2 regions of the Cobetia sp. 29-18-1 genome follow, and region 2 is predicted to be linked to the other one. Evidence: riboswitches for the same ligand, from Rfam matches in the RefSeq annotation. Region 2 holds a riboswitch; the other holds the start of a gene.

Region 1 (12,013 bases), on a different contig from region 2:
GCGTTTATTGAACGATGACGCGCTGATAGAGCCTATCTCGCCCGTGCATCCAGCCTACGAACTCCTGCGTATGATCCAACGAATACGCCATCGTCGGAGCCTGCCGCCATGAACCAGCAGCCACCCCCAGCATCACGGACGTCCGCCAGCCGGGACTCCCTGTCGAGCACATGCACGCACCTGACGCGCGCTCCCTGGCTGAGCATCGTGATGCCGGTGCATGACGAGGCAGCCGGCATCGTGCAAACCCTGATTGCCCTGAGTCGCCTGCGCGCGGGGGGTGACTGTGAAGTGATCGTGGTGGATGGTGGCTCGACGGATGGCACCCCCTCACTGGCCCGACCGCTGTGTGATGCCGTGCTGAGCAGTGAGCCGGGCCGGGCACGCCAGATGAATGCCGGAGCCGCGCGTGCACGCGGAGAATGGCTGCTGTTTCTGCATGCCGATACCGACTTGCCCGACAATGCGCTGGCATTGCTCAAGGAGGCCATCACGACGCATCGCCGCAGCGACTGGGGCCGCTTCGATGTCAGCATCAAGGGCGAGTCGCCGTGGTTACCGATGATCGCCGCCATGATGAATCTGCGCTCGCGGCTGACCAGCATCAGCACGGGCGACCAGACCCAGTTCGTGAAGCGCTCGACCTTCGAGGCCATCGGCGGCTTTGCCGACATGCCACTGATGGAAGATATCTGGCTGAGTGCCCATCTCAAGCATCTGACCCCGCCAATGAACCTGACCGCGCGTGTCACGACCAGCGGTCGACGCTGGGAGACCCACGGCGTCTGGCGCACCATCGTCAAGATGTGGGGACTGCGGCTGGCGGCCTGGTGTGGCGTCTCCCCTGCACGCCTGGCACGCCTTTACGGCTATCGCGCCGCGGCGCAGGCCTGTGAGCAGCGCGGCATGCCACATGCGTGATGCGGTGTTGCCTACCTTGCCCACCGCTGATGCCGCGTCAGAGGTGCGCCCGACTCTCATCATCTTCGGTCGCCTGCCCATCGCCGGCCACTGCAAGACACGCCTGATCCCCGCACTCGGCCCCGAGGGCGCAGCTCGACTCTATGCGCGGATGCTGAGCCATATCGTTGACCACGCCTGCGCCGCGCGCCTCGGCAAGGTCGTGGTGATGCTGACGCCCTCTGCCGAGCCGTCGAGTCAGGCACCTGAACAGGCGGCTCTGCGGGCAGCGCTGGAAGCCCGGCTGCGAAGCGTTGTCGATGCCACTGCCGACCTCACCTTCGAGGCACAGCCGCAGGGGGAGCTCGGTGAGCGAATGTCCCGGGCCATGGCCCGACATCTGCCCGAGGGGCCGGTGTTGCTGATGGGCTCCGACCTGCCAGCGCTGGATAGCCAGCGGCTGCGCGAGGCAGCCCACAGACTGCGCACTCACGACGCGGTGCTGCAGCCCACCGACGATGGTGGCTATGGCTTGATCGGCCTCAAGGCGCCCTGCCCGCAAGCCTTCCTGCTGCCCCACTGGAGCCATGCCCATGTCTGCCGGGACACTCTGGCGCTGCTGGCCCGGGCGGGGAGAACGGCCGCTTGCCTGCCGACCAGCTGGGATGTCGATGAGCCGCGTGACCTTGCGCGACTGTCGCGCCACCTGCCGGCACTCATGGCCGACCTTGCCGCTTGAGACTTTCCATAAATAAGCCCGCTTGAGGCTCATCACAGGTTCGGCATGCCTCCCAAAGTCGTATGCATTTTTGCTCACACTGCCCTTCTTCTACGCCGCAGGGCTGTTACACTCGCTGCATCGTGACTCACATGTCACAGCTTGACGGGGTGCCGGTAAGACCGGCTGAGATGTCATGCGCAGGCAACGTCCTTGCGTGAATGACGATCCCGCCGAACCTGATCCGGCTAGTACCGGCGTAGGGATCAAGCGCGAAGCGATGCCACTCGATATCGTCACCACTTTCTCACGGTGACTGTCGGCACCTCCCCCGCTTTTCCCCTGCTCCTGTTCCGGTACTGGCCACGCTTGCGCCAGAGACCTGCCGCCCCATTACGGGTCGTCAGCACGCTCACCGAGGGATGCGTCATGCCTAGTTTCAACGACCTGACCAGTGCCTGCGCCGAGGAATGGCGTGACTATCTCGAGCACGACTTCGTTCGCCAGCTGGGCGAAGGTCGTCTGCCGGAGGAGTCCTTCCGCCATTACCTGCAGCAGGACTACCTGTTCCTGATCCACTTCGCGCGTGCCTGGGCGCTGGCCGCCTACAAGAGCCGCACCCTCGCGGAGCTGCGTCAGGCCACGGCCAGTCTCGACACCATCCTCAATACCGAGCTCGATCTGCATATCGGCTACTGCAGCGAGTGGGGCATCAGCGAGGATGACCTGAGCGAGCTGCCGGAATCCCGCGCCACCCTGGCCTATACCCGTTACGTGCTCGATTGCGGCCAGCGCGGCGACCTGCTCGATCTGCACGTGGCGCTCGCGCCCTGCCTGATCGGCTACGGCGAGATCGCCGAGTGGCTGCTCGATCAGGACACCACCGAGATCGAGAACAACCCATACGCGGACTGGATCGCGATGTACTCAAGCGATGACTTCAAGGAAGCCGTCGAAGCCGAGCGCGAATGGCTGGATGCGCGCCTCTCGGAGGTCTCGGAGCGCCGACTGGGTGAGCTGGTCGATGTCTTCCGGGACGCCACGCGACTCGAGATCGACTTCTGGCAGATGGGCCTCGATCGCGCTTGAGTCATCACAGACTGACGTCCCGGCACTCGCCATGAGCCGCTCGGGATGACGCCATCCCCATGGATGGCACGACTGACAGGCCAACAGAGCCTGGATGCGAGAATGCTCCCCGTGGCAAGCCTGACGCTTCGGGCAACACCCTCGCATTGAAATCTGCACACGCTTGACGGGGTGCCGGTGGAACCGGCTGAGATCCTGCATGCATGCTTCGCCGCCCTGACGCGCGAGCTTGCCAGCAAGGGGTCCCGTGGAACCTGAACCGGTTAGGACCGGCGTAGGAATCAAGCTGATGGCCAGCCGCTGCGCGCGGCCGCCTCGCTCCCGGGCCACCTGCTGGCAAGGAGTCGGCGACGACCATCCTCTCCCTGCGCACGGTCTTCCCATGATGACGTCAGCCGTGACGTCGCCCTTTGAGGAGACCTGCATGAGCACTGCCCCGACGACACAAGACCCGCAAGCCACCAACGCCGCCGAGTCACCGCTCGCCTCGCAGCCTGAGGCTGCCCCCAAGGCACGCGCGCGCGCCGGTCGCAAGGATGGCAGCCGCCATCTCGCCAGCGAAGCACGAGTCGACGCCGCCGCCATCGCGCCGCTGAGCGGCTCGCGCAAGATCTATATCGAAGGCTCCCGTCCGGACATCCGCGTGCCCATGCGCGAGATCGGCTGCTCGCCGACCCAGACCTCCAGCGGCCTGGAAGAGAACCCGCCGATCGTCGTCTACGATACCTCCGGCCCCTACACCGATCCGGCGGTCGAGATCGACATCCGCCGGGGCCTGGCGCCGCTGCGCGAGAAGTGGATCGAGGAACGCGGTGATACCGAACAGCTCAATCAGCTGAGCAGTGAATATGGTCGCGTGCGCCAGGCCGACCTGCGCCTGTCGTCCCTGCGCTTCGAGCTGGACCACCGCCCGCGTCGTGCCCTGCCGGGCAAGAATGTCACCCAGCTGCACTACGCGCGCCAGGGCATCATCACCCCGGAGATGGAATACATCGCGATTCGCGAGAATCAGCGTCGTATCGCGCTGCGTGAGGAATATCAGGGCAGCGAATCCGTCGAGAGCATTCTGGGCCACCAGCACCCGGGCCACAGCTTCGGCGCCAACCTGCCCGACGAGATCACCGCCGAATTCGTGCGTGAGGAAGTCGCATGCGGCCGCGCCATCATTCCCGCCAACATCAATCACCCGGAAAGCGAGCCGATGATCATCGGCCGCAACTTCCTGGTGAAGGTCAACGGCAACCTGGGCAACTCGGCGGTCACCTCCTCCATCGAGGAAGAGGTCGACAAAATGACCTGGGCGATCCGCTGGGGTTCCGACACCGTGATGGACCTCTCGACCGGCGCCAACATCCACGAGACCCGTGAATGGATTCTGCGCAACTCTCCCGTGCCCATCGGCACGGTGCCGATCTATCAGGCGCTGGAGAAGGTCGATGGCGTGGCCGAGAACCTCGATTGGGAGATCTTCCGCGACACGCTGATCGAGCAGGCCGAGCAAGGCGTCGACTATTTCACCATCCACGCCGGCGTCCTGCTGCGCTATGTGCCGCTGACCGCCAGCCGCGTGACCGGCATCGTCTCGCGCGGCGGCTCGATCATGGCCAAGTGGTGTCTGGCACATCACGAGGAAAGCTTCCTCTATCGTCACTTCGAGGACATCTGCGAGATCTGCAAGGCCTACGACATCAGCCTGTCACTGGGCGATGGCCTGCGCCCGGGCTCGGTGGCCGATGCCAATGACGCCGCCCAGTTCGGTGAGCTCGAGACGCTTGGCGAGCTGACCAAGATCGCCTGGCAGCACGATGTCCAGGTCATGATCGAGGGCCCGGGTCACGTGCCGATGCACCTGATCAAGGAGAACATGGACAAGCAGCTCAGCGAGTGTGACGAGGCGCCCTTCTACACCCTCGGCCCGCTGACCACCGACATCGCCCCGGGCTACGACCACATCACCTCCGGCATTGGTGCCGCGATGATCGGCTGGTTCGGCTGCGCCATGCTCTGCTACGTGACCCCCAAGGAGCACCTGGGCTTGCCCAACAAGGACGACGTCAAGACCGGCATCATCACCTACAAGATCGCCGCGCATGCCGCCGATCTGGCCAAGGGCCACCCGGGCGCGCAACGCCGTGACAATGCGCTCTCCAAGGCACGCTTCGAGTTCCGCTGGGAAGACCAGTTCAATCTGGGCCTGGACCCGGACACCGCGCGCAGCTTCCACGACGAGACGCTGCCCAAGGACTCGGCCAAGGTCGCCCACTTCTGCTCCATGTGCGGGCCGAAGTTCTGCTCGATGAAGATCACCCAGGAAGTGCGCGATTACGCCAATGAGCATGGTCTGACCGGCGATGCCGACAGCGTGATGGCCGGCATGCAGGAGCAGGCCGACAAGTTCAAGCGTGAAGGCAGCCAGCTCTATCAGGAGGTCTAGCCAAGTGCCTGACGCACAGGAAGGCTGACATTCCGAGCGACACAAAAAACGCCCCGACCAGTGATGGTCGGGGCGTTTTCGTCACATCCTGCCACACGCTCATGACATCTCATGAGCGTGACAGAAGGCTCACGTGCGGCTGGTGACTTCCAGCAGGTGATAACCGAACTGGGTCTTCACCGGGCCCTGCACGGTGTTGATCGGGGCGCTGAACACGACTTCGTCGAATTCCTTGACCATCATGCCCGGGCCGAAGGCACCCAGGTCGCCGCCACTGCGGCCGGACGGGCAGGAGGAGTGCTCGCGAGCGGCATCAGCGAAATCGCGGCCGTTCTCGATTTCGGTCTTGAGAGCTGCACACTGTTCTTCGCTGGAAACGAGAATATGACGCGCTGTGGCCTGTGCCATGTCTATCACCTGTCACTGATCGAATAAATGCCGCCGGCAATCACCGGCGGCGTGGCAGGTCATTGTGGCCCAAGGCAGCGCTCGCCGCTAGCGTCGCGCGCCTCCCCACCTGCTCAGCGATATCCCAGACACGCGAACGCCCACCCGGAAGACCGGATGGGCGTTGGGGACGCTCGCCTGAGAGCGTCGGCAGCAGTCGCTTACTTGGCGACTTTCTGCATGGCCTCGGAGGCGGACTTGGCGTTGCTTTCTGCCAGTTCCTGACCTTTCTTGGCGTATTCCTGGTTCAGCTCGACCACTTTCTGGGTGTCGTTCTGCAGCTTCTCGCCCAGAGTCTTGACGGTTTCCTGCTGCTCCTTGACGAAGTTCTTCAGACCTTCGCTGTCCTTGATCTCGAGCATGGAACGCGCCTGGGTCAGGGAAGCATCAGCATAGGACTTGGTCAGTTCCATCTGTGCGCCGATCAGCTTCTCGCTGTAATCGATGCTCAGGGCGCTGAACGCACGCAGCGGAGACAGGAACATATCGTCGAACTGCTGAGCGGACTTCTCGAAGTTGGCATTGAACATGTAGGCACCCTCCAGGGTATTGGCATCACGCTGAAATGAACCGGAGCGTTGCTCCGTTCGGTTATCAGGACTGAACCGGGCTGGTGCACCGTAGTGACCGAGCCATCATTATCAAGCCGTCACTATCGAGCCGTCGCGGTCAGATAGTGCTATCGACCAGGTTCCATCCTCGCTGCAACGCAGCATAAGACAGTCTTTGTTGCACTGCAACATCAAAAACATCGCAACGACTGATCTGTACGCCCTGGTTGATGCAGTGGCTTGATTGCACTGGAGAAAAACAATCAGAAGTTGAAAAGAAAATTGACGCCTTGGGGCCCCGTCATGCCACACACCACGCCCTGGAACGCCAGACTGGGCCAAAGTGCTGGGCCATAGGGCTGGGAGGATAAAGGGCTAGGACAGAGGGCTGAGGCAGAAGCCCGAAGCTGAAAGCCTGAACTTGAGGATAGCGCCGTGCTGCTGCCTCACTGGCATGAGGCGTCGCGACAGCGTTTGCAGAGCAGGCGCCCGCCCAGCGCGCGTGCCTGATCTGCCTGGCGACAGAAGTCGACACTCTGGGTGGAAAGCCATCGCCGACAGCCCTGACAGCGCGGCAAGCCTTCCTCATCCTGCGACTGGGCGGAAGACGCGCCTTGCTGATTGTCGGCCGCAGCACCCGGCTGCTCGCCTGCCGCCTGCGGGCTAGCGGGGCCTTCTCGGCCATCCTGATCCAGAGCCTGGTGCCCGGGCTGCCAATGCGCGGCCTGCAGCCCTCGGCCCCCAAAACCGCACTGCCGTTTCAGGGCAGCCGTAGATGTCACGCCACGCTGGACCGCCAGCGTCGTGTCATCCGACGCCCCTTCCATGTCATCGGACTCTGCCGCCATGGCAGCGCTATCGCCTGAGGCCCGCGCCAGTTCTTCAGGCGATAGCGGCGGTTGCCATAGATAGGCCAGCGGGGATACCTGAGTGGCAGCGTCGCCATCCGTCGCGCGCGTGCCAGCGGCCAGGCCCAGCTCCGCCACCCAATCCGTGTTGGGGGCCACATGCTGGGTGGCGATGGCGCGCCCCAGCTGGCGCAGGCGGCGCTGATCGAGGCGGTGGGTAAAACTGCGCAGCCGTGTCACGTAAGCGGTCTTGCCGCTCACCTGCAGGCACTGACGCTTGAGGCGCGCGAAGGACAGCAGCGCACGACTGTCCACGATATCTTCCGGCGGCCGGCTGACCTGAGCCGCATCGGCCACCACGATGCGATAGCGCAATTGCGGCTGCAGGGTCATCCCCAGGCGCACAGGCAACAACGAGGAGGCCTCCAGCCATTGCACGATGGCGCGGCTACGCTCAGGGATCGCCTGCAAGGGACACGGCGTCACGGCATGCGCCATGACGCCATCTTCGCCTGAGGGTGTCTCGCCGCCCTGCGCGACTCGTCCGCTATGGGCCAACAGCTCACCGAAGGGGGTGATCGAGAGCGTCAGATCAAAACAGGAGGCATCCAGCACCCAGACCTGCATGAGGCTGTTGATCAGCAGGTGATCGATCTCGATCACGCCCTCTGCCTGCGCCAGCCGCACATCATGCAGCACGACCCAATCATCCCGCGTCCCCAACAAGGCATCCAGCTGGCTTGCCAGCGCACGGCGACGCGCCTGACGGGCACGTATCGCACGCAGGGCCTCCAGCACCTTGTGGCGCTCGGGCGCGGCAAGCGCAGCATCCTGCGCCAGCACCTCGAGCACCAGCAGGTCGTATTCCCGTGAATCGCAGTCCTTGATCAGCATGGGCGCCTCTGGATTAGAGCATTCATATATAACTCAGTGTAGTGCTCTATTCGCAATCTTTCTTGCCTCTGACTCCGCGGGAGAATCCGCCAGCGGATAGCGGATGACAGTGAAGAAGGCTGAGGGTCATCACTCCTGCGCTGTCTGAGGCGCGGCCTCCCGGTAGGGCAGCATTGCCGTCACCTGCTGACGCGCCTTGCTGAGCCAACGTGCCTCCTCCTCGACCGCCTCTGCCACCGCCTCCTGAAGCCCGGGATGCATCAGCCAATGCAGCGACCCGGTGGCATACGCCGCGAAACCGCGACTGATCTTGTGCTCACCCTGGGTGCCGGGATCGAAGCGCTTGAGCCCTCGCTGCAGGCAGAATTCGAGCCCCTGGTAATAGCAGACCTCGAAGTGCAGACAGTCGGCATGGACTTCGCTGCCCCACCAACGACCATACAGGCAATCACTGCCGATCAGACACAAGGCTGCCGCCACCGGCGCGCCCTGCTCATCTCGCGCCTGCACCAGCAGCAATCGCTCGGGCATGCTGCGCCTGAGCTGCTGGAAGAAATCGAGCGGCAGATAAGGGCGCTGGCCGCGCTCGAGATAGGTCATGCAGTAGCAGCGGTAGAAGGCCTCGATATCGTCAGAGCCAATCTGCGCTCCCTCGAGCCTGGCCAGCGTGAAGCCTTGCTCGGCGACCTTGCGCCGCTCGCGCCGGATCTCCTTGCGCCGTTTGGAACGCAGACTCTCAAGCCAGGTGGCAAAGTCCGGCTCGCCGCGTGACTGCCAGTGATATTGCATCCCGGGACGCGAAATCAGCTCCGGAATCGCCGCCTGCCAGTCTTGCCGCTCCTCTGCCGAGACAAACAGCAGATGAAACCCGCTGTGCTCATAACGACGTAGCGCGCTACCCGGCTCAGCCGCGGGTGCGATGCCAGCCTTGAGATGCGGCCATAACCACTCAAGCAAGGCACGCCGGGCTGCGGGCGACGCCAACTGTGGCGAGGTGACAAGGCGTGGGCCATCGCTGGGAGTGAACGGCACGGCAGTCAACTGCTTGGGATAATAGCGCCCACCCGCCTGCTCCAGGGCCTCCGCCCACTGCTGGTCGAACACATATTCGCCACGCGAGTGCAGCTTGAGATAGCGCAGCAGCCCCGCCAGCAAGCGGCCGTCGGCGTCGCGCACTACCAGATGGGCAGGATGCCAACCACTGCCGGCGCTGGCCGCACCGCAGCTTTCCAGCGCGCTCAGATAGGCATGTTGCAGGAAGGGATAGTCATCGCCTGCCAGCGCATTCCATTCACTGGCGGTGAGGGCGTCGAGGGAATCCAGCACCTCCAGGCGCCAGCCCTGTTTCTCTGCGGTACCTGCGGCGCTCGCAGCCTGCTGCTGGCCTGTTGCCGACCCTGTCGCCGCCTGAGCCGCCGACCCTGTCGCAGCCTCATCCTCTGCCTGCCATTGCCCTGTCACCGTACTCTCCTCATAGTCTTGCCATGCCTACCACTGGTGCAGACATGCCGCACAACCCAGGACATGCTAGTGTGTCGTCATGATGCAGGACAACGAGACCCACATGACAGAGACTCCCACGCCGCCCGACGATACGTCCACGAGCGGCTCACAGCCCCAGGGGCGCGCTCAAGAGTCCTCGCAAGGGCCCTCTCAAGGGCCTTATGCGCCGACCCCGCCCGCGCAGGACACCCACGCCAGCACGAATCTCATGGCAGTGGCCGCCTTTGCCCTGAGCGTGCTCGGCTGCCTGCTCGCGCCTGCGGCACTCGGCGGCGTCGTGTGTGGCCACATTGCGCGCAGCCAGATCCGCCGCAGTGGCGAAGCCGGTGACAGCTGGGCCCTGGCCGGACTGATTCTCGGCTACCTGCTGATCGCCCTATCGCTGGCCGGCCTGCTGATGTTCGGCGGCATGATGCTGACCATGTTCGGCATAATGGCATTCAGCACCTGACCAGCGCCTGACCAGCGCCTAGGCACTCCGGCTTGAACGTGCAGCGCGCCTGCACGGATAATGCGTCGACATTGCTTCCCCGTGCCAGCGGGGCATGCCTGCCTCTCGCAGCGTCTGCCCTGCCAGCGATTCCGGTTCCCCCGAGCCGCCTTGATACTGAGCGAGCCTCGATGTTGTACTCGATTCTCGATAATGATTTCTACAAGTTCACCATGCAGAACGCCGTGGTGAAACTGTTTCCGTATGCGCGCGCTCGCTACGCCTTCATCAACCGTGGCGAGCATTCGTTCCCGCCGGGGTTCGGCGAGGCCTTGCGCATCGCGGTAGACAACATGGCCGAACTGGCATTGAGCGTGGAAGAGAAATCCTTCCTCGAGCTTCACTGCCCCTTCCTGGACCCGACCTACCGCGACTTCCTGGCGGGCTTCCGCTTCGATCCCTCCGAAATCACCATCACCCAGACCGGTGATGAGCTGGAGGTGCATATCGAAGGCTACTGGTATCGCACCATCCTGTGGGAAGTCCCGCTGATGGCGATGATCAGCGAGCTCTGGTATCAGCTGGGCGGAGATCAACGCGACAGCGATCAGGCCCTGCGCGACAGCACCCTGGCCAAGATCGAGCACTACAAGCGTCTCGGCATCCGCGTGGCGGAATTCGGCACTCGTCGTCGTCACTCCTACGATGTGCACGACAAGGTGGTCGCGGGTCTCAAGGACCACGGCCGCGGCTGCTTCATCGGCACCAGCAACGTGCACATGGCACAGCGCCACGGCATCAAGCCGATCGGCACGCACGCCCATGAGTGGTTCATGTTTCATGCCGCGCGCTTCGGCTTCAAGATGGCCAACATCCTGGCGCTGGAGAACTGGGTCAAGGTCTATCGCGGTGACCTGGGGATCGCCCTGTCTGACACCTTCACCAGCCAGGCCTTCTTCAAGAGCTTCGACAAGAAGTTCGCCAAGCTGTTTGACGGCGTGCGCCACGACAGTGGTGACCCCATCGACTTCGCCGAGACCACCATCCGTCACTATGAGTCACTGGGCATCGACCCCAAGACCAAGACCATCGTGTTCTCCGATGGTCTGGACACCGACAAGGTCGATCGCATCGTGCGCTATTGCGCCGGACGTATCGGCATGTCGTTCGGTATCGGCACCAACTTCACCAATGATGTCGGCCCGCAGCCGATGAACATGGTGATCAAGATGACCGAAGCCCGTCCCGAGGGCCAGGAGTGGGTGCCGGTGATCAAGCTGTCCGATGTCTCGAGCAAACACACCGGCGACCCCGACATGATTCGTCTGGCGCACCAGGTGCTGTCACTCAAGGAGCTGGATTGAAGCGCACGCTCAGCGATCGCTGAACGCCTTGCCATGGCCTCCTGCCAGAGACCTTGAAACAGGCTCATGAAATAGCTGCTAGAAAAAGTCCCATGAAAAAGCCCGCCCGGAAACTTCCCGGGCGGGCTTTTTCATGTCGATCACCTTCAGCACCGGTGACGACGGCTCAGGTCTTGCAGCTCAGGTCTTGACGACTCAGGTCTTGACGGACTTCTTCGGTGTCTTGAAGACCTCATTGAACAGGTTGAGCATGACCTGCCAGGAAGCCGAATCCGCGGCCGCGTCATAGCCCAGCGGCAGATCGTACTTGGCCGCCTTGGCATCCGATTCCGGATTGGTGAAGGCGTGCTTGGCACCCGGATACTGGATCAGCGTGGTGCGCGTCTCGAGTGACTGGAAGGTCGCGACCAGCTTGTCGAGATCCTCCTGCGCCACCAGCGTATCTGCCGCGCCATTCTGGATCACGACCCGGCCGGCAAACGGCTCGGGCTCCGTCACGGCAATCGACGGGCTGCCATGGAAGCTGACGACCGCCTTGAGCGGCGCTCCGGTCAGCGCCATGTTGAGCACCACGGCACCGCCGAAGCAGTAGCCGATCGCCGCCATGCGCTCGCCATCGACTTCCGGGCGTGAGCGCAGCACCGCCAGCGCCGAATTGAAGCTGGATTCCGCCTTCGGCCAGTCGCTCATCACCGCAGAGGAGAAGGCGCCGGCCTCCTTGGGATGCTCGGCCGTGCGCCCACCGCCATACATGTCGACGGCCATGACCACGTAGCCAAGCCCTGCCAATTGTTCGGCGCGCTTGCGGGCGTAGCTGTTCAAGCCCCACCACTCA
Region 2 (12,013 bases):
AGGCTCAAGCCCAGCGCCAGCGCCAGCAGCGAATAGAGGCCGGGCGCGAGGTCCAGATAGCGCATCAGACGGGCGATCAGCCAGCCGCCGGCGATCCCCATGGCGGCGCCGACACCGAACTGCAGCAGGAAACTCATGATGCCCGACGCGACGCCGGATAGCTGACCGGTCAGGATCTCGGCCAGCGTGATGGTCAGGAAGATCGCCATCGGGTCGTTGGTGCCGGACTCGATTTCCAGCGTCGCACCGACACGCTCATTGAGGTGAACGCCCTGGCCGCCCAGCAGCGAGAAGACCGCCGCGGCATCGGTGGAGCCGACGATGGCCCCGACCAGCAGGCCTTCGATCAGGGTGAGATCAAACAGCCACATGGCCAGAAGGCCCACCAGGCCGCTGGTCATGAAGACCCCGACGGTGGCCAGCACCAGCGCCGGTTTCAGGCCGGCACGAAACGTGGACAGCCGCGTGCGCAGGCCGCCATCGAGCAGGATGAGCGCCAGCGCCAGGTTGCCGATCATGTAAGCGGATGAGGCGTCATCGAACTGGATGCCCAGCACGCCATCTTCACCCGCCAGCATGCCAAGGCCGAGGAACAGCAGTAGCAGCGGCATGCCAAGACGCGCCGAGACGCGGCTGGCCAACACGCTCAAGGCGATCAGCGTGCCTGCCAGCAAGAAATAATAATTCAGGTTCTCTACCACGAGTGCTCCCCCGCCAAGCCCTACATCAGATCTCGAGTGACGTCCACGACGACTCACCCACAGTATTCCATGTCAGCGATGGGGCTGCAGAGAAATTTCACACCTTTCATGTACTTGCAGCGTGAAGCACGCGGATTTCACGCCAGGCTGCGCGGCGAGACCCAGGCCGGGGCTGCCGCAAGCTCAGCATAGGACCGCGGGCCGAAGGCCTCCATCGCCCACAACAGCGCACGACACAGCTCACGCTGGCCATCGAGATCGATCATGCGCCCATGGCGCGAATAGCCCTTCATGAAGGCCTGACGCTGCTCCGGCGTTTCCAGCAGCAACTCCACCAGCGCCCAGTCGAACTCGATCGGTGCCCACACCAGCGCCTCCCAATCGCTCCATACCCAGCCGGTGGCGGCGCACAGATATTGATCGGCGCGCATGTCCGGCAGACACCACACCGCGCGGGTCGGCGCCGGGTAGGTGCGCTTGAGCAGCGTGCCAAGCTCCGCGCGACGCGGGTGATGGGCGAGATAGCGCGTGACGCGGGTATTCCAGTGCAACAGCGGCATCGGCTGCGCCAGCGGTTGGCCGAAGCCCGACACCGTATCCTGATGCAGGCGACCGAGCTGGTCGCCCAGCAGCTCACAGAAGGTGATGCTGAGATCACTCGGCTGCCCGCTGGACCACGGCAGGTGCCAGATGGGCGCGCCATCGAGACGCCCCAGAAAGGTCAGGGGCAGTGGCGGAATCGGCAAACGCGCGGGCAAGGCGCCCGCCAGTCGCGTCAGGCCCTCCGGCGTCGCCCAGCGATCGGCGCCGAAGACCCCGCGCATTGCGCGCCAGAAGGGGTCATGGTCTGGGCCGGTGCGCGCCAGCTTGATGAGGCCGGGCGTGCCGCCACGCTGGCGCCATAGCCAGTTGGCGCTATCCGGCCAGGCGAGCGCCAGCGGTTCGAGCGGTTGACCCAGATAGGTCGAGAGCCGGCGGGTCAGTGACTCCTCGGGCCAGCCCCTGGGCACGGGACGCGGCTCGCCCACGGCCTCAGCCGTGCTCGGCCGCCGCGGGGGAACGGGATAACTGGAACAGGTCGAGAGATCCGGTGTGTCGGGCATGATGATCTCCTTGGGCTACACGTCTTGTTACAGTAATGCTCAGCATACCCAAGGCGTGGCACATCGGCATAGTCCGTTTCGCACGCCACCTCTGCCCTGCCCACCTGACCCGCCCCCCTGACCCGCGCCGGACAAGACACCGGCAAGACAGTGACGTTACACTGTCGGCCTGGATGGGGGTGCCCGAGGATGGGCTGAGAGCCGCAGCGATACGTCGCGCGACAACCCCTGGAACCTGATCCGGTTGATACCGGCGGAGGGAATCCCCGACGCGTGCCCTGCATGGCGCGTCACCTGTTTCCTCCTGCCGGCATGCCGCCTGACCACGGAATTGCCTGTGTCGCTGGGACTCACCCTCAACAACGCACGAATCGATTACGCCGGCCACACGCTGTTCCGCGATATTTCCGCGCGTCTGGAGGCCGGTAGCTGGACGGCACTGCTGGGGCGCTCCGGCTGCGGCAAGAGTTCGCTGCTGCGCCTGCTGGCCGGCCTGGAGATGTCAGACCTCCACCAGCTCGACCTCGCCACCGATGACGGTCAGCCGCTGACCGACCGCGTGGCCTGGATGGCGCAGCAGGACCTGCTGCTGCCGTGGCGGCGCGTCATCGACAACCTGTGGCTGGGCGATGACCTGCGCCGGCGGCCGCGCAATCGCAAGCTTGCCCATGAGCTTCTGGCCGCGGTCGGGCTTGAGGGCCGTGAGCAGGCCTGGCCGGATGCCCTCTCCGGCGGTCAGCGCCAGCGCGTCGCCCTCGCCCGCACGCTCTACCAGCAGGCGCCGGTCGTGATGATGGACGAGCCGTTCTCGGCGGTGGATGCCATCACCCGTCTGGAGCTGCATGATCTGGCCAGCCGCCTGCTCAAGGGCCGCACCGTCCTGATGGTGACCCATGACCCGCTGGAGGCATTGCGCCTCGCCGATCAACTGCTGGTGCTGCGCCCCTCGAGCCTCCCGGGCCACGGCGCCGAGCTGGAACGCCTGCCGGGGCTTGGCGCCGCACGCCCGGTGCCGCTGGATGACCCGGCCCTGCCACCGGCGCAGGCGCAACTGATCGCCCGCCTGCGCGATAGCGAGGAGGCCGCATGAAACGTCTGCACGCCATGCGTCACCTCGTCATCAGTGCGCTGCTCCTGCTGGGGCTTTGGCAGCTGATCATTGTCGTCACCGCCGTACCGCCCTACATTCTGCCCACGCCGCAGGCCGTGCTCGAGGTGCTGATCCAGAAGGCGCCGCTGCTGGCCCATCACGCTGGCGTCACCATCAGCGAGATACTGGCCGGGCTGGTGCTGGGCATTCTACTCGGCCTTGCCACCGCGCTGGCGCTGGCCTTCATTCCCCGCCTGCGCCGCACGCTGCTGCCGATGCTGCTGATCAGTCAGGTGATACCGCTGTTCGCGATCGCGCCGCTGCTGGTGCTGTGGCTCGGCTATGACATGCTGTCCAAGGTGGTGATGGCGACACTGATCATCTATTTCCCGGTCGCCTCCACCGGCTACGACGGCCTGCGCCAGACCCGACAGGGCTGGCTGGATCTTGCCCATACCCTGGGTGCCAGCCCATGGCGCCGGCTGATCCACATCCAGTTGCCCGCCGCGCTGCCGGCACTGGCCTCCGGCATACGCATGGCCGCGACCGCCGCCCCCATCGGCGCCGTCATCGGGGAATGGGCCGGTGCCAGTCAGGGGCTGGGCTATCTGATGCTTAACGCCAACGCGCGCATGGAGATCGACCTGATGTTCGCCGCCCTGCTGGTACTGGTCGCCTTCTCCCTGCTGCTCTATTTCTCGCTGGATGCGCTGCTGCGCGCCCTGATGCCCTGGCACCGCGACCGGCTGACACGCCTGAGCTGAGGCGTTCAGGGCTCCGGACAGACACTGCATGACCGCATGACCGCAAGATCGCAAGATCGCGTTATCGAAAGACGCAACGACGCTCGACACAAATTGCATGAGCCTGACGACTGCCGCCCACGAACGGCAGCACCACTACCCTGTGATCACAAGGAACTCCGCCATGTCTCTTTCGTCATCGGCGCCACGGCGCAAAGCGCAGCCGACACGTTCACCGCGTGCCTCACTGCTGTCCACCGCCTTCGCCACCCTGCTGACCACGCTGTGCCTGAGCAGCCTGCCAGCCACCGCCATGTCGGCCCACGCCGCCGACGCAGAACCCGCCACCAGCACCCAGTCAGCGCCGGAAATCGTCGCTCAGCAGGCCGAGGTCGGGGTGAACGGCGACTCACCCGCCTCGGCGCCGGTGGCAAGCCAGGAAGCCGTGGAAGCGACCGCCGGCGCCGCCAAGCAGGCCAAGAACGGTGCTGAACCGGCCGCGGAAGCCCCGCCAGCCGCCAGCGACGAACAGAGCGCTGATGCTGACTCGAAGGACGTCGCCGAGGACAACCCCAAGGACGCTGCCACCGCCGAGCAGCCGCTGACGCAGTTCAAGGTCATGCTCGACTGGTACACCAACCCCGGCCACGCCCCGCTGGTGCTGGCGCAGGAGCTGGGTCTGTTCAAGAAGCACGGCCTTGATGTCGAGCTGATCGCCCCCGCCGACCCGAGCGTGCCGCCCAAGCTGGCCGCCGCCGAGCGCGTCGACATCGCCATCAGCTATCAGCCGCAGCTGCACCTGCAGATCGATCAGGGCCTGCCGCTGGTGCGTATCGGCACCCTGGTCGCCACGCCGCTGAATGTGGTGGTGGTGCGCGCCGACAGTGACATCCAGTCGATCGCCGACCTCAAGGGCAAGCGGGTCGGCTACTCGGTGGGCGGTGTCGAGGAAGTGCTGCTCTCCACCATGCTGCAGCATAGCGGCCTGACGCTGGATGACATCACGCTGACCAACGTCAACTTCTCGCTGACGCCGTCACTGCTGACGCGCAAGGTCGATGCCGTCACCGGCGCCTTCCGCAACTTCGAGCTGGCCCAGATGGCCCAGGAAGGCGTCAAGGGCCGCGCCTTCTACATCGAGGAAGAAGGCGTGCCGACCTATGACGAGCTGATCTTCGTCGCCAACAGCGACAGCTACGAGCGCAAGCAGGCACAGTACGCCGGCTTCCTCGCCGCCGTCGGCGAGGCCACCGCCTGGATCATCAATCACCCGGACCAGGGCTGGGAGATGTTCCGCGACTCCGACCCGGCACTGGATACCGAGCTCAACAAGGAAGCCTGGTACGCCACCCTGCCGCGCTTCGCGCTGCGTCCTGCCGCGCTGGATGCCGGCCGCTATCGTGACTTCGAGGACTTCCTGTTCGAGCGCGGCATGATCAAGAAGCGCCAGTCACTGAGCCACCTGGCCGTCGACGTCAACGCGCCCTGAGACGTTGAGCGCCCAGAGCTCTTGAAACGCTGAGCGCTTGCGCGCCCCATGCAAAACGCCCTGCCGGAGATTCCGACAGGGCGTTTTGGGTTCAGGACCGGCTCACTCTCGCCGTCTTGTGCCTATTCGACAAGCGTTAGCGGCGTGCCAGGCGACGCGACAGCCACAGGATCTGCAGCGGCTGGATCACCAGCGCGATCATCAGCACCGCGACCAGCAGCGGCATGCCTTCCAGCGCGCCGCTCGACGTGCTGACCAGCAGTCCGGCGCCCACATAGCTGCCGGCGGCGGAGCTCAGATGCTGCACGGCACTCTGGGTGCTGGTGAAGGCTGCCCGCTCGTGGTCGGCGGGAATGAAGCTGTTGAGCGTATTCTGGGTCACACGCCGCGCCGACGAGAACAGCATGTAGGCGCCGAAGCCGATCCAGATCAGCGACGGCCCCGGCGAATGCAGCAGGAAGGCCCAGCCAACCAGCGCCGTCATCAGGCAGGTGATGGTGCCCGGCCAGACACAGCCATAGCGATCACACAGCCGCCCCGTCAGCTGCATGCCGACCAGCGACAGCCCGCCACCGATCATGTAGAGCCCACCGAGATCCTCGCGCGGCAGGCCCAGATTGAACAGCAGATAGCTTGCCAGGTTGGGAATCACCAGGAAATTGCTGAACATCGCCGTGGCGATCAGCGCCAGCCCCAGGCGATGGTCGGGCTGGGCCAGGATGTTCAGGATCGTGGTGCCCTTGCGGCTGCGCTGACGCGTCTCGGGGTTATCGAGATGGCCGCGGATCGGCGGCAGTATCCAGGCCAGCAGCCCGCATACCAGCAGCGCCAGCAGCGCCACGGCGCGAAATGGCGCCTGCCAGCCGAAGCCCTGCGACAGCCACAGCGCAAACGGCAGCCCCAGCACCGAGGCCACCGAGAAGGCACCCATCACCAGGCCCATGGCGCGCCCCCGGCGTACTCCCGGCACCACGTCGATCACGATGGCCAGCGCCGTCGCCGCCGCCGGCCCGCCGAACAGGCCGCCCAGCATGCGCGCCGCCAGCAGGGTCTCGAAGTCGGTGGCGAAGCTGGCGATCAGGTGACAGAGCGCCGCGCCGAACAGGAAGCCCAGCACTGCCCAGCGGCGATCGAAGCGATCGGCGTGTCGCGTCCACAGCAGGGTGCCCACCGCGGCGGCCAGCGGATAACTGCCGACGATATAGCCGAGGTGATCCAGCGGAATGCCCAGCGAGGTGGCAAAGTCGGGACCCAGCGCCATCACCATGGTGAAGCCCATGATGACGGCGAACTGCAGCAGGGTGACCAGCGCCACCACCAGGCGCTCGTGGGTGGTCACCGGCGGGATGACCCGCTCGCTCGCGGCCGGCTGACGATTTTCGGAGTGGCTGCTCGGCGTACTCAAGCGCGTGCGACGCGATCAAGGAACGTCACCACCGCCTGCTGGAACTCGCTGGCACGCTCGGCGTGCAGCCAATGGCCGGCCTCCAGCGAGTCATCTTCCAGCGCAGGAAAGTGTTCGCGCATCGTCGCCAGGCCCTCGGCCTGCACGTAGTTGGAGCGCGAGCCCCACAGCAGCAGCGCCGGCAGCTCGACCGGCCCCTGGCCGTGCGGCGCCTCGACGATCTGCGGGTAACCCGCCGCGATATGGTCCAGCCCGACGCGCCAGCCCATGGCGCCATCGTCGAGACGCACCAGATTGGTGGCGAGGAACTGGCGAATGGCCGGGGTATCGACATGCTGCGCCATCACCGTGTCGGCCTCCTTGCGTGAGGCCGGGCGCGCGTCACGCACCGCCTCGAAGGCGGCAAAGATATCGTCATGCCCGTGGCCATAGGCGACCGGCGCGATATCGGCGACCAGCAGGCTGCGCAGACGCTCGGGCGCCTCGAGCGCGACCTGCATGGCGACCTTGCCGCCCATCGAGTGGCCCAGCAGGTCACAGCGCTCGATGGCGAGGCGGTCGAGCAGCGCGATGACATCCGCGGCCTGCTCGGGGTAGCTCATGCCGGCCACGTGCGGGCTGCGGCCGTGGTTGCGCAGATCCACCGCGATCACGCGGCGTGTCCGCGACCAAGACTTGATATGCGAACGCCAGTTGTCGGCACTGCCGAACAGGCCGTGAAGAATGACCAGCGGCGTCGCGTCCTGCTGGCTCGTTGTCTGTTCCTCGGCGCCATCACGAGCATCGCTCTCGTGGTAATAAAGCTCGACCGTTGTGCTCATCATCATCTCCATGGACGCTAGACAGACCGTTACGCTCCCCGTGGCTCAGGCGCAGTAGCGTGGCTCAGCGGCGTGGCTCGGCGGCGTGGCTCGGCGGCAGCCGGCTCGCGGGGAGCGCCTATGTTAGCAAACTATCAAGCGCGCGGCGGCTTCGTCCTCGACGCCTCAGCGCGGGCTGGCTTCCAGATAGACCTTGACCGCCTGCCACAGCGGGCTGCGGTAACGCTCCGGGTGCCACAGCATCGAGAAGCGCCGCTTCAGGTTGAGCTGGGGCGTGGCCAGCACCACCAGCTCGCCACGCGCGATCTCGGCCGCCACCGACAGCCGCGACAGACACCCCAGCCCCAGCCCGGCGAACACGGCCTGCTTGATGGCCTCGTGCTGACCCAGCTCCATGCGCACCTTGAGGCGCTCGATCCGCCCGTGCAGTGCACGCTCGAAGACCGCCCGCGTGCCCGAGCCCCCCTCGCGCAGAATCCAGTCGGCGGTGGCGAGGTCCTCATCGCTGAGCGCCACGCCGCGCACGGCCAGCGGATGGCTCGGCGGCGCCACTACCACCAGCTCATCCTCGCGCCAGGTCTGGCTCATCAGGCGCGGCGCGTGGCAGTCGCCCTCGATCAGGCCGAGTTCCGCGTCATAGTTGAGCACCGCTTCCACCACCTGGTGGGTATTGCGCAGGCGCAGATTGAGCTCGGTGCCCGGATGTTCGCGCATGAAGGCCCCCGCCAGCCCCGGCAACAACCAGGTGCCGATGGTGGCACTGGCGGCGATTTCCAGCTCGCCGCGCAGGTTGCCATCCACCACGCCGGGCTCACGCGCCTCCAGCTCCAGCGCGTGGGTCTGCTCCAGCAATTGCTCGGCGCGCGCCAACAGGCGGCGGCCATTGGCGTTCAGGGCCAGGCGGCGACCGAGGCGCTCGAACAGCTGCACCTCGAGGTGACGCTCAAGCTCGGACAGCCCCTGACTCGCCGCCGATTGCGACAGGCCGATCTCGCGCGCCGCGGCACTGACGGAGCCGTGGCGGGTCACCGCCACGAACACTTGCAACTGGCGCAGCGTGATGTGGATCTGCATATCGGTTTTTCCGGTATGTAATAAAAGAATAATCGACTAACTGCCGAATAATATTCCCGAATAGACTAATCATCAAACCAGAGACACTAAGCAAGCGACGCAGGCTCAAGCGCCCTTGCCGATGACAGCCGTGCACCACACGCCAGCGCACGACCCATAACAAGACAGGCCATGTTCCGCACGGGATAGGCCACCTTCCTCAAGGAGAATGCTCATGGACGCACAGACCCTGACTCCCCCCGCCACTGCCGAGCGCTTGCGCCGCATGTTGCCGGGCCTCGCCCTGTGTGGCGGCCTGACCCTGGTGGGACTGGCACTGCATTCCATTCCGGCGCTGGCCTCCACCGGCATCAGCCCGCTGGTCTTCGCCCTGCTGTGCGGTATCGTGGTCGGCAACCTGCCGATCACCAGCCGTCACGCCGCGGCGCTCTCCCCGGGGCTGCATATCGCGACCAAGAAGCTGCTGCGTCTCGGCATCATCCTGTTCGGCCTCTCCATCACCCTGCAGCAGATTCTCGGCCTGGGCTGGAGCGTCGTCTTCCTCGATGTGCTGGTGATCACCGCGGTGCTGAGCAGCGGCTACTTCATCGGCACGCGCTGGCTGGGGCTGGACCGCGACACCGCACTGCTGACCAGTGCCGGTTCCGCCATCTGTGGCGCCGCGGCGGTACTGGCGACCGAATCGATGATCAAGGCACGCCCGGCGGCCACCGCCATGGCCGTCGCCACGGTGGTGCTGTTCGGCTCGCTGGCAATGCTGGCCTACCCGCTGCTCTACCCGCTGAGCGGCATGCATGAAGGCCTGTTCGGCATCTATATCGGCTCCACCATCCACGAGGTCGCTCAGGTCGTGGCCGCCGGTGAAGCGGTCGGCCCGGACGCCCTGGCCAATGCGCTGATCGTCAAGTTGATGCGCGTGATGATGCTGGTACCCTTCCTGCTGCTGTTGCCGAAGCTGTGGGCCATGCGTGCCCGCACCGAGGGCGATGACCGCGAGACCGGCGGCAGCATGACGATTCCGTGGTTCGCGCTGGGCTTCATCGCCATGGCCGGCATCAACAGCACCGGCGCGATCCCGGCGGCAGTGCACTCAAGCCTCTCTACCCTCGGCAGCGTGGCACTGACCATGGCCATGGCAGGCCTGGGCGTCGAGACTCGCATCGATCGTCTGCGCTCACTGGGCATGAAGCCTTTCCTGCTCGCGCTGATCCTGTTCACGCTGCTGATCGTCGGTGGCTTTGGCGCCAATCTGCTGCTGATGGGCTAATCCTCAGCACGGCAGTGATTGATTGCCCCAATGACTTTGGTAGTACGGCTCAATTGGCAAACCCGGGCAGGCTCAAGCACAATGGCGGTCATCCATTACTCACCGGCAGTGCCGGCGCCATTTTCTCGGCCCACCCAGTACGGGCTGAACGAGAGTCACGAACCTTAGGAGAGTCTCATGCTTGCAGTCATTTTCGGTCGTCCGGGTTGCCCTTTCTGTGTCCGCGCCAAGGACCTCGCGGAAGAGCTCACCGCCAAGCGCGATGATTTCGACTTCCGCTACATCGACATCCATGCCGAAGGCATCAGCAAGGCCGACATGGAAAAGACCATCGGCAAGCCGGTCGAGACCGTGCCGCAGATCTTCGTCGATCAGACCCACATCGGTGGCTTCACCGAGTTCAACCAGTACGTGCAGGACGAAGCTCTGATGCCGCAGGCCTGATCGCCGCCATCAGCCGCTTCACTGCTGAAGCCCTCGCCATTGGCGGGGGCTTTTTTGTGCCTGCGTCACCGCCTCCCGCCCCTGGTCACGACGCTTACTCGCACCACAACGCTGTGCACAGGGTCGCGTCTTGCGCACCTTGCCGCTTGCGACAAAAGGAGGGGCCAGCGACAATCGCTGCCTTCTCCGCCCGTGTATGTACAAGGACACGCACATGAACATGTTGATGGAAGGCGCCGTGCTGCTGGGGTGCGCGGTGGTTGCCGTGCCACTTTTCCAGCGTCTGGGCCTCGGCTCCATCCTGGGCTATCTGGCCATCGGGGTACTGCTGGGTCCGTCGTTGATCGGCTTCATCTCGGAGCCTGGCGAAGTGCTGCACTTCGCCGAATTCGGGGTCGTCATGCTGCTGTTCATGATCGGTCTGGAACTGGAGCCCAAGCGTCTGTGGGACATGCGCCTCAAGCTTGCGGGCCTGGGCAGCGCCCAGATGCTGCTGTGCGGCGCCCTGCTCACCCCTGTCGGCCTGTGGCTGGGGCTGGAATTGCCCGCCGCCGTGTTGCTGGGCCTGATTCTGGCGCTGTCCTCGACCGCCTTCGCGCTGCAGGTATTGAGCGAGAATCAGCAGCTGGCGACGCCGCACGGCCAGTCGACCTTCGCCATCCTGTTGTTCCAGGACCTGGCGGTGATCCCGCTGCTGGCCCTGATGCCGCTGTTCGCTGACAACTTCGATGCCTCCACCGGCACCAACTGGATCGGCATCGCCAAGGGCATCGGCATGATCGCGGCGGTCATCATCGTCGGCCGCCTTGTCGTACCGCGCCTGCTCAAGATGGTCGCGCGCAGCGAGATCCACGAGATCTTCACCGCCGCGGCCTTGTTCGTGGTGATCAGCACGGCGCTGCTGATGGAATGGGTGGGCCTGTCCATGGCCCTGGGCGCCTTCCTGGCCGGGGTGCTGCTGGCCGATACCGTCTACCGTCACGAGCTGGAAGCCAACATCGAGCCCTTCAAGGGGCTGCTGCTGGGGCTGTTCTTCATGGCCGTGGGCATGTCGGTCGACGTGTCGCTGGTGATGGAGCGTCCGCTGACCGTCCTGGCGCTGACGCTGGCGCTGATGTTCGGCAAGGTCATCGTCATCACGCTGGTCGGACGCGTCGCACGCCTCAAGATGGCCGAGGCCCTGCCGCTGGCGGCGGTCCTGTCACAGGGTGGTGAGTTCGACTTCGTGCTGCTGACCGCCGGCATGGCCGCCGGCATCTTCGATCAGACCCTCACCAGCCTGGTGATCAGTGCGGTGACCCTGTCGATGGCTGCCACGCCCTTCCTCTATCGCTATGCCCACCACCTCGGCGCCACCAGCGAAGCCAAGCGTCCCTATGATGAGGACTTCGGTGAGGAGACGCCGCAGGTGGTGATCGCCGGCTTTGGCCGCTTCGGCCAGATCAGCGCGCGCATGCTCAAGAGCCAGGGCATCAACTTCACCGCGCTTGACCCCAATATCACCCAGGTCGAGTTCGTGCGTCAGTTCGGGTCGCGTATCTTCTACGCCGATGCCAGCCGCGCCGAATTGCTGCGGGCAGCGGGTGCCGAGCAGGCCAGGATCATGCTGGTGGCGGTCGATGATGCCGAGACCTCGACAGGCATCGTACGCATGGTGCGCCATCAATTCCCGCACCTGAAGCTGTTCGTGCGTGCCCGTAACCGCCACCACGCCTGGGAGCTGATGGAACTGGGCGTGGAGCACGTGATTCGTGACACCTATGCCAGCAGCCTGGAGATGGGCGGAGAACTGCTGGTGGCGATGGGCTACCCCAGTGCTCGCGCGGCGGAAGTGGCGCGCGCGTTCCGGGAAATGGATGACAACATGCTCAAGCAG

Evidence for each region. A riboswitch is a leader RNA that binds a small molecule or an ion and turns the genes downstream of it on or off. The one in region 2 is predicted to bind thiamine pyrophosphate.
Region 1: linked by a shared signal. The riboswitch ahead of thiC (phosphomethylpyrimidine synthase ThiC) and the one ahead of QD208_RS13970 (ABC transporter ATP-binding protein) in region 2 are both predicted to bind thiamine pyrophosphate.

Annotation. Positions count from the first base shown of each region.
Region 1 is NZ_JARWKS010000002.1:172,530-184,542, reverse strand. It holds gene QD208_RS02555 (TIGR04283 family arsenosugar biosynthesis glycosyltransferase) at 211-921, shown strand; gene QD208_RS02550 (TIGR04282 family arsenosugar biosynthesis glycosyltransferase) at 914-1,639, shown strand; TPP riboswitch at 1,775-1,901, shown strand; gene tenA (thiaminase II) at 2,048-2,707, shown strand; TPP riboswitch at 2,865-3,005, shown strand; gene thiC (phosphomethylpyrimidine synthase ThiC) at 3,132-5,141, shown strand; gene QD208_RS02535 (peptidylprolyl isomerase) at 5,271-5,549, opposite strand; gene QD208_RS02530 (phasin family protein) at 5,750-6,118, opposite strand; gene QD208_RS02525 (nuclease-related domain-containing protein) at 6,586-7,881, opposite strand; gene QD208_RS02520 (GNAT family N-acetyltransferase) at 8,011-9,342, opposite strand; gene QD208_RS02515 (DUF4190 domain-containing protein) at 9,446-9,835, shown strand; gene pncB (nicotinate phosphoribosyltransferase) at 10,006-11,178, shown strand; gene QD208_RS02505 (dienelactone hydrolase family protein) at 11,374-12,013, opposite strand, start outside.
Region 2 is NZ_JARWKS010000018.1:68,155-80,167, reverse strand. It holds gene QD208_RS13980 (potassium/proton antiporter) at 1-701, opposite strand, end outside; gene QD208_RS13975 (hypothetical protein) at 839-1,804, opposite strand; TPP riboswitch at 1,970-2,083, shown strand; gene QD208_RS13970 (ABC transporter ATP-binding protein) at 2,142-2,894, shown strand; gene QD208_RS13965 (ABC transporter permease) at 2,891-3,658, shown strand; gene QD208_RS13960 (ABC transporter substrate-binding protein) at 3,822-5,126, shown strand; gene QD208_RS13955 (MFS transporter) at 5,263-6,531, opposite strand; gene QD208_RS13950 (alpha/beta fold hydrolase) at 6,528-7,352, opposite strand; gene QD208_RS13945 (LysR substrate-binding domain-containing protein) at 7,518-8,426, opposite strand; gene QD208_RS13940 (YeiH family protein) at 8,641-9,693, shown strand; gene QD208_RS13935 (GrxA family glutaredoxin) at 9,871-10,137, shown strand; gene QD208_RS13930 (monovalent cation:proton antiporter-2 (CPA2) family protein) at 10,352-12,013, shown strand, end outside.